DNA from 3 places in the Pseudomonas sp. LBUM1676 genome. Region 1 is predicted to be linked to each of the others. Evidence: riboswitches for the same ligand, from Rfam matches in the RefSeq annotation. Region 1 holds a riboswitch; each other region holds the start of a gene.
What was found. A riboswitch is a leader RNA that binds a small molecule or an ion and turns the genes downstream of it on or off. The one in region 1 is predicted to bind cobalamin.

Region 1 (4,382 bases):
CGTTGTCTTGCGCGCAGATCGCCTGGATCACGGGAATGTTGCGGCGAAACGGTCGCAAATGCGGTGCTTCGGGGCTGGACTGAGCGAAACCGGTGGTGTTGAGAATCACGCAGGCCGCGACTTCATCCAGCAGGTATTCGACCACGGTCAGGCAGCCGGGCTCTTTCAGGCTGGCCACGGCTATCGGCAACGGGTTAAGGCCCGCCGCCTGCAGACGCTGGCAGAAAACATCGATGAAAGCGGTATTCGCCGCCTGCAGATGCGAGCGGTAAAACAGCACCGCCGCCACCGGCTGGTCGATCTGCCAGTCGGCTTGCCAGTCTTTCAGGGCTGCGGGGCTATGTTGCGGGTGGTAAATCGCGGTGCGCGGCAGGATTTGCGGCTCGGCCCAGGCGTAATCGCGATCCAGCCAACGATTGGCCAGGCAGCGGAACAGGTCGAGGGCATTGGCCATGCCGCCCTGGCGAAGGTAATGCCAAAGCCGGTCGCGGTCCTCGGCAACCACGGTGCTCAAGTCGCTGAGTTCCGGATCCGGACGATCGTCGCCCGGCACCAGGATCAGTTGCACACCGCGCTCGGACAGTGCCACCAACTGCTCGACGCCGTAACGCCAATAGGCGATGCCGCCATGCAATGAAATCAGGATGACCTTGGCATGACGCAGCACCTGGTCGACATACAGGTCGACCGAGGCGTGATTCTGCACCTGCATCGGGTTGGCCAGGCGCACGCTCGGGTAATCGTCGGGTAACTGCTGCGCCGCTTCGGCGAGCAGCGCCAGGCTGGAGTCGCCGCTGCACAGGATCACCAGCTCGGCGGGGGTTTGTCCAAGGTCGGCAATGTTGTCATCCGACACGAAACCGCCGGGCTGGGTCCTGAGCAGGTGCATGGCTTAAACGCTGAGCGCGGCGCGCAATTGCGCTTCGAGCAAGGCGGCATCCAGTTCCTGGCCGATCAACACCAGACGCGTGGTGCGCGCTTCATCGACACCCCACTGACGGTCGAAATGTTTGTCGAATCGAGTCCCCACGCCCTGGATCAGCAGGCGCATCGGCTTGTTCGGGATCGCTGCGAAGCCTTTGACGCGCAGGATGCCATGCTGGACTACCAGTTGGGTCAGGGCATCCAGCAGCAGGCTTTCGTCGGCTTGCGGCAGTTCGATGGAGATCGAGTCGAAGGCGTCGTGGTCGTGGTCGTGGTCGTCCTCGCCTTCATGGTGGTGATCGTGATGGCTGTGACGGCGGTCGATATGCTCTTCGGAGCCGGCGCCGAGACCGATCAGCACCTCCAGGGGCAAACGACCGCTGCTGGCTTCGATGACTTTCACCGCCGGCGGCAGTTCTTCGGCGACTTCCAGGCGCACACGGGCCAGGTCTTCAGGGCTGATCAGGTCGGCCTTGTTGAGGATCACCAGGTCGGCGCTGGCCAGTTGATCGGCGAACAGTTCGTGCAGCGGCGATTCGTGGTCCAGGTTCGGGTCGAGTTTGCGCTGGGCATCGACCTGATCCGGGAACGCGGCGAAGGTGCCGGCGGCAACGGCCGGGCTGTCAACCACGGTGATGACGGCGTCGACGGTGCAGGCGCTGCGGATTTCCGGCCACTGGAAGGCTTGCACCAGCGGTTTTGGCAGGGCCAGGCCCGAGGTTTCGATGAGAATGTGATCGAGGTCACCGCGGCGGGCCACCAGTTCGCGCATCACCGGGAAGAATTCTTCCTGCACGGTGCAGCACAGGCAGCCGTTGGCCAGTTCGTAGACGCGGCCGTTGGCTTCTTCCTCGGTGCAGCCGATGGAGCACTGCTTAAGGATTTCGCCGTCGATGCCCAGCTCGCCGAACTCATTGACGATCACCGCGATGCGACGACCCTGAGCGTTGTCGAGCATGTGCCGCAGCAAGGTGGTCTTGCCCGAGCCGAGGAAGCCGGTAACGATGGTGACGGGGAGTTTGGCCAGTGTTTTCATCGGATGCCCTTTGGCAAGGTGGCGGGCATACGGGACGACAATCGCTGCGACAGGTGCGCGCGCAAGAGTTCCGCCACCGGATCACCCCGCCCGGTTGTAGTGAGAATCTGTATCGAGGCAGGTCTCCTGGCTGACGGTGTGCCAGTCGTTCGACTGGCGTTCGCTGCGCCTTCCCGCGAACCCGTTGCACAGGGTTTGCAGTGGCGTGGCAGCGAAACATCACCGTTCACAGTTGCGGGGGCAGCCGCGGCATCGACCGCGTTCCCTTCTTAGCTTCGGCAGACGCCGAAGAACCTCGAATGCGCAAGGCTACGCATGGTCTTGGGGCGGGTCAATGTCCGCGCAGAGATCTGTGGAGACAGACAGGACGCCTTCGCGGGCAAGCCTCGCTCCTACAGCAATAGCGCCGATCACATACATTGTGGGCGACTATGTTCTGTAGGAGCGAGGCTTGCCCGCGAAGCAGTCACCCCGGTGTCAAGTTGAGAACCCATGCCAATTGACGCCCAACCCCCGCCCATGCTCTCCTACACGCCTTGTTACGGGTGCCCTTCACAGGGTGAAACGGGAAACCGGTGAATCATGTGCTTTACTCCAAGCCATGTCAGTCCGGTGCTGCCCCCGCAACGGTAAGCGAGCGAAGAATCAGATCCACTGTGCCAGCCGTACGGCATGGGAAGGTGATTCTTGCAGGTCCAGGCGAAAGCCAGCGCCCCTCGCGAGCCCGGAGACCGGCCCGCAACATCAGGTGAGCGTCACGCTCACTGAATAACAAACCCGCGGTGGGCGGGCGCTGTTTGAACCTCTGCGTGCCCGTGCCCGCAGGGATCTTCCATGCGCTCTATTCACCCGCTGACAGACCAGAGGGAAGCGCCATGTCGATCATCAGCAGCACCGGCAGCAACACCGATAAGAGCACCGCCAGCTCCACCACGACCCTGACCCAACGCCTGACCGCCGCCGCCTGTGCGTCGATCCTTGGCGCGTGCCTGGTCTATTTTGCCGGTTTCTCGCACATCGAAGCGGTGCACAATGCCGCCCACGATACCCGTCACAGCTCCGCGTTCCCGTGCCATTGAGACCTGCCGACATGATCAAGCGTATCGCGCAAACCGCAGGTTTCACCGGGCTGCTGGCTGCCCTGCTGCTGACGCTGCTGCAAAGCTTCTGGGTGTCGCCACTGATTCTGCAGGCGGAAACCTACGAAAAATCCGAGCCGGCCGCTGTTGAAATTCACGAGCACGCCGCCGGTGCTGTCGTCGCTCACTCCCACGACGCCGAAGCCTGGGAGCCGGAAGACGGCTGGCAGCGCGTGCTGTCGACCACCGGCGGCAACCTGGTGGTGGCCGTAGGTTTCGCCCTGATGCTTGCCGGTCTCTATACCTTGCGCGCGCCGACCAGGACTTCACAGGGCCTGCTGTGGGGTCTGGCCGGTTACGCGACCTTCGTGCTCGCGCCGACCCTCGGCCTTCCGCCTGAACTGCCGGGGACCGCCGCGGCCGACCTGACGCAACGGCAGATCTGGTGGATCGGCACTGCCGCTTCCACCGCAGTCGGTATCGCCCTGATCGTGTTCAGCCGTCACTGGCTGATGAAGATCCTCGGCGTCGCCATCCTCGCGGTTCCCCACGTGATTGGCGCACCGCAACCGCAAGTGCATTCGATGCTTGCACCGGAAGCGCTCGAGGCGCAGTTCAAAATCGCTTCGCAGCTGACCAACGTGGCGTTCTGGCTGGCCCTGGGCCTGATCAGCGCCTGGTTGTTCCGCCGCAAAAGCGCTGGCCAATACCACGCATGACCGATGACTGCACAGCGCCGACCCTGGTGGTCGGCCTGGGCTGCCAGCGCGGCTGCCCCGTCAGCACGCTGCGGGCGCTGCTCGACCAGGCGCTACAGGCGCACAGGATCGGCCTGCACCAGATCAAGGCCCTGGCCAGTATCGACCTCAAGCGCGAAGAACCTGGCCTGATCGAACTCGCCGAACAGCTTGGGCTGGAGGTTATGTATTTCAGCAGCGCACAACTGGCCGGCTATCACACGCAACTCAGCCATCATTCGGACATCGCGTTCGAACGCACCGGCTGCTACGGTGTGGCGGAAAGTGCTGCCCTGGCCCTGGCTGAACACCTGGTCCAGGCCCCGGTCAAACTGCTGATCTCGCGACAGAAATATGCCCAGGCGACCCTGGCATTGGCTGGCGCTGCCTGACATCCCCGATAACCCCCTGCTCGATCATGAGCAATCTTCATCTGAAGCCTTGCCAAGCCTTTTTTCACAGGAACCGACGATGACTGTCTATTTCATTGGCGCGGGTCCCGGCGACCCGGAACTGATCACCGTCAAAGGCCAGCGGCTGATCCGCAGCTGCCCGGTGATCATCTATGCCGGCTCCCTGGTGCCCGCTGCCGTGCTCGAAGGCCAC
Region 2 (4,382 bases), 1.3 Mb from region 1:
CTGCGCAGGAATTCCAGCTTCTTCAGATGATCGTCGGCAGGGAAGCGCCGCCGATCCATGCGCGCGATGACGAGGAAAGTCGGGTTGGCCTTGGCGATGGTTTCCCAGCCCACGGTCGGCCATTCTTCGTCCGATTGCACCACGTTGCGCACGCCCAGGGTGTTGAGCATGAAGTCGGGAACGCCCTTGTGCCCGGCGACGTAAGGGTCGATATCCAGAGTGGCGCTGGAGAACCAGAACAGCGCGCTGGTGTGCTTCAGGTTCTTGTTCTGCACCAGGTCGATCGACTTGGCCAGGCTGGCCTTGAGCTCGTCGTTCAACTGCTGGCCACGGTCCTGCACATCGAAGATCGCCGCCAACTGGCTGATGCTTTTGTAAATACTGTCGATGCGAAACGCCTCCAGCCGGGTGCCGTCGGCGCCGACCAGATTGTCCTTGGCTTCGCAGTCGGAGGGCATCAGGTAGGTGGGGATCTTCAGCTCGTGAAACTGCTCGCGGGTACCGACCACGCCTTGCGGGCCGACCATCCACTCCAGTTCCACCGCCACCAGCTGCGGTCGTTTGCCGATCACCACCTCGAAACTCGGCTCGTTATCGGCCAGGCGCTGGATCCGCTCGTTCTCCGTCTTGTACCTGGCCAGCACATCGTTGAACCACAGTGACGTGCCGACCAGCGTGTTGCCCAGCCCCATGGCGTAGAGCATTTCGGTGCCGGCCTGGCCGATGGTCACGGCTCGGCTCGGTGCCTGCTCGAAGGTCAGCGTGCTGCCGCAGTTCTCGACAGTCAGGGGATAGTGGGTCGGGGTCGCATGGGCGAGGGTGGACAGACCCAGGGCGGTGACGAGGGTGACGAGGCGTGACAGCAGCATGCGCGATCTCCAGTTGACCGTACTCGGAGCAGGGGCACGGACTGGAAACACATCATCGAACGCTGCCGTTAAAGCAATGGCGTGGCGATCACTGCAGGTGACGCACGGCGCAAGGATGTCCTTCCCGGACACCCCGCCGGTTAGTGATTTGCTTGGCCGGCAGGTCTCCTGACTGATGCGTCGTCGCCTGGCTCCAGCCTTCCCGGGAGCGATCCCAGTGGCAGTTCAGGAGCAGGCTCAGCACCTACAGTTGCGGGGGCAGTTCCGATTGATGCCGTGTCAGGCATCTCGGATTCCCTATTAATCCCATGTGGAAACCGGCGGCCGGCATGGTAGTCGATCATGGCGATTAACGGTCCAGTATTTTTTCCCGTGTGCCGATTCCAGGGTGCAGGTGCGCGTTGAAGGTAAATCAGCACCAAAGCGCTGCACATGCTTGCAGACCGGGAAATTCCTGCTTAACTCTGAACCTCTGGTCAGTCAGTGACTCATCGGTCACAGAGCCCTGCGTAACACGCTCGCGCTGTCGCCGCTTGCTCGTGATGCCAGGTTAAACCCCAGGAGGCCTATGCGTTGACGTTGGAAAACCACCTTGAGCTTTTAATGTATTTACCTGGCACTTCGCTGTCGGCTCCACCCGTACTGCTGTGTCGATAGGGTCCTGTGGACATCCCTCACGCTGTGCGCTCAGTCCAATGGGTTCAAGGAAGAAAATGACATGATGCCGAAAACCGCCATCGTCGAGATTTGCGATAAATACAAGATTTATACCGAACACTATCTCAACCCCGCCGCTGACAAGACCATCATTCTGGTCAACGGCTCGCTGGCAACGACCGCATCCTTTGCCCAGACGGTGCGTTACCTGCAGCCGCAATTCAATGTGGTCCTCTACGATCAACCCTATGCCGGTCAGTCGAAACGACACAACCTCCATGGCCAACCGATCCGTAAGGAAGACGAGGCCGCGATTCTGCTGGAATTGATCGAGCACTTTTGTGTGCACCATGTGCTGTCCTTTTCCTGGGGCGGCGCGGCGACCCTGGTGGCGCTGGCCCAGCGGCCACAACGAATCGAGAGGGCGGTTATCAGTTCTTTCGCGGCGCGCATCAATACGCCCATGCGCGATTACCTGGAACGCGGCCTGCACGTGCTCCAGGCCTGCGATCGTCTCAATGTCGGGCGCTTGATCAACGGGACGATTGGCAAGCACCTGCCCTCGCTGTTCAAACGCTTTAATCACCGCCATGTCAGCAGCCTGGCGGAGCATGAATACCGGCAGATGCATTTCCATGTGCACGAGGTGCTGACCCAGGACACCCACTGCTACGTCGCCTGTGCCGATGCGATCGAAATCCCGCTGCTGTTTGTCAACGGCGAATGGGATGAATACACCTCGGCGCAAGACGCCCGGCTGTTCGCCAATCATGCCCCTCAGTCCCGGTTCCATACCGTCACGAACGCCGGGCACTTCCTCGATATGGAACACCCGGCAGCCTGGCAGGAAACCCGACAGGCCTTGCTCGGTTTTCTGCAGCCAGGGTCGGCGACGCGGGGTCAGGTGATGGGCAATGGTTCCTCAGCGATGCCGTACTGCATGGAGAAGGCAGCGATAGGGCAGCGATAGGGGCAGGATCAGTGAGAGGCTATGGCGCAACCATCAGAAGTTGATCGAGGCGCTCAACCGGGCCGTCAGGGGCGCGCCCTGGAACAGGTAGCCGTCGCCCATGTATTCGCCGGCATCACGCCAGTATCGCTTGTCGAACAGGTTGTCCACGGTCAGGCGGAACACCGTGTCGTAACCGTCGATGCGGGTGCTGTAGCGGCTGCCGAGATTGAAAATGGCGTAGGCACCGGTCTCTACCCCGCCTTGGCGACTGGCATATTTGCTGGCGCTGTATTGCACCCCGCCGAGCAGGCCCAGGCCATCGAACCCGGGCAGGGCGTAGTCGCCCTGGAGGCTGGCGCGCAGCGTCGGCACATTGATTGCCTGATGACCTTCATAGGCCGGCGTGCCGCTGTCGCTGACCCGGGCGCGGATCGCCGCGACACTGGCGGCGATCTGCAGGCGCTGGCTGGCCCAGCCATTGGCCGAGAGTTCCAGTCCGGTGTTCTTCTGTTCGCCCTGCTGGGTGAAAGTGAAGGTGCCGTCGTCATTGGGCCGGGAGTACTGGTACGCCTGGCGGATCTGGAACAGCGCCGCGGCCAGGCTGATGCGCTGCCAGTCGTACTTGATGCCCGCCTCGATCTGCCGGGACACGGTTGGCGCGAGGATTTCAAAGGCGTTGGTGGTGAACCACGCCGCTTCGCCACCCAGGGACAGGCCCTTGCTGTAGCGGGTGTACAGCGCCAGGTTGTGCAGCGGCTTGTAGATCAGCGCGGCCTGGGGCAGGAACACATAGCGTTGGGTGTGCCGGGTGGTCTCGCCCTGGCTGTCGAAGGTCTCTTCATCCAGGCGCACTTCGCGCCCGCCGAGCACGGTCTGCCATTGTTCGTTGAAGCTGATCCGGTCATTGAAGAACAGCCCGTACTGGCGGCTGTCCAGGCGTCGATAGGCGTCGTTGAGCGGACCGTCGTAGCGTGCGAAATCTGCTGGTTCGCTATCGATATTGGCGCTGCCGATCATCACGTTGATGATGTCGCGTTTATCCACCACGCGGCGAAACGCGCTGGTGCCTACGCTCAGTTCGTGACCGAGGCCAGCGGTGTCGAAGGCGCCAGTGAAGGCAGCCTGTACCTCGTCATTGCGGCGGGTATCGTCAGGGCTGCGGAAGTCGTAGATGTCGTAGTCGCCCTCGGGGCTGAAGTAATTGGGCACCGCGGCGCTGGCGCAACTGGCGGAACCGTAGCAACCCCAGGCGAACGAGCTGTAGTCATCGATCACCACCCGGCTGCGCGAGGCGCTGATATTGCCTTTCCAGGTGTCGCTGAAGCGATATTCGAAGTTGCCGTTGAGGTTCAGCGCATCAGTGGTGACGGGTTTCGAGCCGCTCTGATGTGCCAGCAGTTTTTTCGGCGAGGCGTGGTGTGGCAGGCTGGTGCCGCCAAGCAATTGATAGCCCGGTGCCGAGCGCTGTTCCCGGGTCTGGTACTCGGCATCCAGTTGCAGCAGGGCATCAGGGCTGATGTTCCAGTCGAAGGCCAGGGAGGCGAAGTCGCGCTGGCCATTAGTGTGTTCGACATAGGAATGCAGCTCTTCATGGGCCACGTTGGCGCGTAGCCCGAACTGCTGTTCATTGCCGAAGAATCCGCCCACGTCTGTGGCCAGGTAGCCGCTGCCACGGTCGTCCGTGGAGACAGTGACCGACCGCACATCGGCCGGCCGCTTGGTCACGTAGTTGACCAGCCCGCCGGGCTCGCTGACGCCGCTCTGCAAGCCGGAAAGCCCTTTGAGCAATTCCACTTGTTGTTTGTTTTCCAGGCCGACGTTCTGCTCGCCGGTGATGGTGCGGCCGTTGATCTTGTAGCTGCTGGCGGAGTTGAGCGAAAAGCCACGCACGACGAAGTTTTCGT
Region 3 (4,382 bases), 1.1 Mb from region 1:
GCAGCCAGATCAGGGTGTTCTGCTTATGACATTGCCAGCCCGCTTCGCAATCCTGTTCTTCGCAGCGCTGCTCAGCGCCTGCGCCAGCCGCACACCGCCGCCAGCACCGGCACCGGTGGTTCGCGCGCCATTGGTATTCGGTCCCTCCCAAGCCTTTTCTCCCGCCGCCGAAGATGTGCTGTTTCGTGCGCTCGGTCTTGTTGGCACGCCCTATCGCTGGGGCGGCAACACGCCGGATTCGGGGTTTGATTGCAGCGGGTTGATCGGCTATGTCTACCGTGACATGGCCGGCATTTCCCTGCCGCGCACCACCCGCGAGATGATCGGCATGCAAGCGGCCAGTGTCGGCAAGGAAGGCTTGCAGACCGGCGACCTGATCTTCTTCGCCACCAATGGCGGCTCCCAGGTCAGCCATGCCGGGATCTATGTCGGCGAAGGTCGTTTCGTCCATGCGCCGGCCACTGGCGGCACGGTCAAGCTCGACAGCTTGTCCAAGGCGTATTGGCAGAAAGCCTACCTGAGCGCCAAGCGTGTGCTACAACCAGAGCATCTGGCACATAACCCATAGATTGCAGAGTCTGGTCATGACCGCTCGCACGCTCAATCTCGATGATTCCCTGTATCAATACCTGCTCGACGTCTCCCTCAGGGAGACGCCGCTGCTCAAACGCCTGCGCGACGAAACCCAGGCGCTGCCCATGGCGCGCTGGCAAGTGGCGCCGGAGCAGGGGCAGTTCCTCGCATTGCTGGTGAAACTCACTGGCGCCAGGCGTCTGCTGGAAGTGGGCACCTTCACCGGTTACAGCGCCTTGTGCATGGCCGCAGCATTGCCGGATGACGGTTCGCTGATTTGCTGTGACATGCCCGGCGACTACAACGCCACCGCCCGCCGTTACTGGCAGGAAGCGGGTCTGGCCGGGCGAATTGACCTGCGTCTGGCACCGGCGCTGGAGACCCTGGCCCGGCTGGATCAACCAGGGCAGTTCGACCTGATCTTCATCGATGCCGACAAGGCCAATTACCCGAGCTACCTGGAGCATGCGCTGCGTTTGTTGCGGGTCGGTGGGCTGGCCGTGTTCGATAACACGCTGTGGAGTGGGCGGGTGCTGGAGGAGAGTCCCGACAGCGCGGACACCCGAGCCATCCAGGCGCTCAATCGCGCCTTGAAGGATGACGTGCGGGTGGATTTGTCGTTGTTGCCTTTGGGGGATGGATTGACCCTTTGCCGCAAGCGCTGATCAATGTGGGAGCGAGCTTGCTCGCGATAGCGGTGGGGCAGCGCCATCAATATTGAATGTGCTGGCCCTATCGCGAGCAAGCTCGCTCCCACAGGTGTTGTGTGTCCAGAAGGTGGCGTGTATTGCAGTTATTTAGCCGTTGATACCCGCCACACCTTGTTCCCCACATCATCCGCCACCAGCAAACCTCCGTGCCGGTCAATCACCACGCCCACCGGACGGCCCATGGCTTTTTCATCGTCGGTGAGGAACCCGGTGAGCACATCAACCGGTTGCCCGACCGGTTTGCCCGCGCTGAAGGGCACGAAAATCACTTTGTAGCCGCTGTGCGGATCGCGGTTCCATGAGCCGTGCTGGCCGATGAATGCGCCTTCCTTGAACTGCGCCGGCAGGTTGTTGCCTTCGGCAAAGGTCAGGCCCAGCGATGCCGTATGCGGGCCGACGGCGTAGTCCGGCGCAATGGCCTTGGCCACCAGGTCCGGATTCTGCGGCGTCACGCGCACATCGACATGCTGCCCGTAATAGCTGTAGGGCCAGCCATAGAACCCGCCGTCTTTCACGGAGGTGATGTAATCCGGCACCAGGTCGCTGCCGATTTCATCCCGCTCATTGACGGCCGTCCACAGCGCACCGCTCTGCGGTTCCCAGGCGAGGCCGTTGGGATTGCGGATCCCCGAAGCGAAGATCCGATGGTTGCCGGTGGCCCGATCCACTTCCCAGATCGCCGCGCGACCTTCTTCCTGATCCATGCCGTTTTCGCCGACGTTGCTGTTGGACCCGACCGTTACGTACAGCTTGTTCCCGTCCTTGCTGGCGATAACGTTCTTGGTCCAGTGATGATTCAGCGTGCCGCCCGGCAGATCGACGACTTTGATCGGCTGCGACTTGATCGCCGTATCGCCCTCTGCATAGTGGAAGCGCAGCAGGCGGTCCGTATCGGCGACGTACAAATCATTACCGACCAGCGTCATGCCGAACGGCGAGTTCAGGTTTTCCAGAAACACCGTGCGGGTTTCGGCGATGCCGTCGTGGTCCTTGTCTCGCAACAGTGTGATGCGGTTCGGGCTGGGTACCCCTGCACCGGCCCGGCCCATGACTTTCTTCATGACCCAGCCTTTGATGCCTTTGCCGTCATCGGGTTTGGGTGGCGCATTGGTTTCGGCGACCAGCACGTCGCCGTTGGGCAATACATAAAGCCAGCGCGGGTGATCGAGACCTTCGGCGAAGGCGGCGACCTGGGTTCCGGTCGCAGCGGTTGGTTTCGCACCGTCCGGCCAGCCGATCGCCGGGGCAATGTTCACCGTCGGGATCAGGGTCTTGTTCGGTTCTGGCAGCTTGGGCTGCGGTCCGGTGCCGTCCATGACTTGCAGGCTGGAGGTTTCACCGCAGGCGGCGAGCCCTCCGGCGAGCGCGATGACGAGAACGAGCTGGGGCTTGCGCATGCTGATCTTCCCTATGAATGCGTAGATACAATCATAGAGAAGCTTGCAGGTGCGATGGTTCAACCGGTCAGCCGCGGGCTTCCTTGAACAGGACGACGGTGCCGGGGTGATAGTGGCCGCCTTCGTTGCGCAACTTGCGCTAGGCGTAGGGGAAATACCAGGCCACGGCGCAGCTGTTTTCCTTTTGCAGGTCGTCGACCATGTCCTGCAGTTCTGGATTGGCGTCAGATAATTGATCGACGGCACTGAATTGCTTGAGCAGGCCCCGTCTTCAATTGACGCTCCACCCCCAACCCTCTAACCTTCGCGGCTTGTTTCAGGTGCTCTGTGGCCATGGCCGACAGAGTGAAACAGGGAAGTCGGTGAGTGATGCTCTTCAAGCGACGAAGAGTCATGATCCCGACGCTGCCCCCGCAACGGTAAATGAGTAAAGGCTGTGCATTGAGCCACTGTGTTGATTATCGACATGGGAAGGCGCGCAGTCAGGCCAGCGCCGCTCATGAGCCCGGAGACCGGCCTGATCCATCCAGCGGCATCACGGTGGGCGATGCCAGGCTTCTTGCCGTCTATTCTTGTGCCTGCCCGCCGTTATCCAGCCCCAACGGAGAGCTCCCCCATGACTGATACTCCCGATCGTGACGAACGTCACCTGGCGCGCATGCTGCGCAAAAAAGCCGTGATCGATGAACGCATCGCCAATTCCCCGAACGAATGCGGCCTGCTGCTGGTGTTGACCGGCAACGGCAAAGGCAAGAGCAGCTCGGCTTTTGGCATGCTCGCCCGCTCCCTGGGCCATGGCATGCAGTGTGGCGTGGTGCAGTTCATCAAGGGTCGCAACAGCACCGGCGAAGAACTGTTCTTCCGCCGCTTCCCGGAACAGGTGCGGTTTCATGTGATGGGGGAGGGCTTCACCTGGGAAACCCAGGATCGCCAGCGTGATATCGCTGCCGCCGAAGCCGCCTGGGCAGTCTCCCGCGAACTGTTGAGCGATCCGTCCATCGGTCTGGTGGTGCTCGATGAATTGAACATCGCCCTCAAGCACGGTTATCTCGATCTGGATCAGGTGCTCAGTGATTTGCAGGCGCGTCCGCCGATGCAGCACGTGGTGGTCACCGGTCGAGGCGCCAAGCCGGAGATGATCGAACTGGCCGACACCGTCACCGAAATGGGTGTGATCAAGCACGCGTTCCAGGCCGGTATCAAGGCACAAAAAGGCGTCGAGCTGTGACGCAACTACGTTATTGCCCGGCGGTATTGATTGCCGCGCCGGCCTCCGGCCAGGGCAAGACCACCGTCACCGCCGCGCTGGCCCGCTTGCATCGTAATCAGGGGCGCAAGGTGCGGGTCTTCAAGTGCGGCCCGGATTTTCTCGACCCGATGATTCTCGAGCGCGCCAGTGGTGCGCCGGTGTATCAACTGGACATGTGGATGGTCGGCGAACAGGAAAGTCGCCGACTGTTGTGGGAAGCCGCAGCTGTTGCCGACCTGATCCTGATCGAGGGCGTGATGGGGCTGTTCGATGGTACGCCGTCCAGCGCCGATCTGGCGCGGCACTTCGGTGTGCCGGTGCTGGGTGTGATCGATGGTACCGCGATGGCCCAGACCTTTGGCGCACTGGCCCTGGGGCTGGCGCGCTATCAGCCGGACTTGCCGTTTGCCGGTGTCCTGGCTAACCGCGTGGGCACATTGCGCCATGCGCAAT

Region 2: it holds a riboswitch for cobalamin, as region 1 does, so the genes downstream of both, ACA041_RS11740 (ABC transporter substrate-binding protein) here and cobW (cobalamin biosynthesis protein CobW) in region 1, are expected to answer to the same signal.
Region 3: it holds a riboswitch for cobalamin, as region 1 does, so the genes downstream of both, cobO (cob(I)yrinic acid a,c-diamide adenosyltransferase) here and cobW (cobalamin biosynthesis protein CobW) in region 1, are expected to answer to the same signal.

Annotation. Positions count from the first base shown of each region.
Region 1 covers NZ_CP166777.1:3,828,390-3,832,771, forward strand. Annotated here, with positions in the region: gene cobN (cobaltochelatase subunit CobN) at 1-889, opposite strand, end outside; gene cobW (cobalamin biosynthesis protein CobW) at 893-1,960, opposite strand; cobalamin riboswitch at 2,060-2,273, opposite strand; cobalamin riboswitch at 2,487-2,714, shown strand; gene ACA041_RS17690 (CbtB domain-containing protein) at 2,836-3,039, shown strand; gene ACA041_RS17695 (CbtA family protein) at 3,051-3,758, shown strand; gene ACA041_RS17700 (cobalamin biosynthesis protein) at 3,755-4,168, shown strand; gene cobM (precorrin-4 C(11)-methyltransferase) at 4,248-4,382, shown strand, end outside.
Region 2 covers NZ_CP166777.1:2,488,669-2,493,050, forward strand. Annotated here, with positions in the region: gene ACA041_RS11740 (ABC transporter substrate-binding protein) at 1-869, opposite strand, end outside; cobalamin riboswitch at 1,011-1,206, opposite strand; gene ACA041_RS11745 (alpha/beta fold hydrolase) at 1,588-2,496, shown strand; gene ACA041_RS11750 (TonB-dependent siderophore receptor) at 2,530-4,382, opposite strand, start outside.
Region 3 covers NZ_CP166777.1:4,954,429-4,958,810, reverse strand. Annotated here, with positions in the region: gene ACA041_RS22810 (C40 family peptidase) at 26-568, shown strand; gene ACA041_RS22805 (O-methyltransferase) at 585-1,238, shown strand; gene ACA041_RS22800 (PQQ-dependent sugar dehydrogenase) at 1,367-2,680, opposite strand; cobalamin riboswitch at 2,982-3,215, shown strand; gene cobO (cob(I)yrinic acid a,c-diamide adenosyltransferase) at 3,297-3,908, shown strand; gene ACA041_RS22790 (cobyrinic acid a,c-diamide synthase CobB) at 3,905-4,382, shown strand, end outside.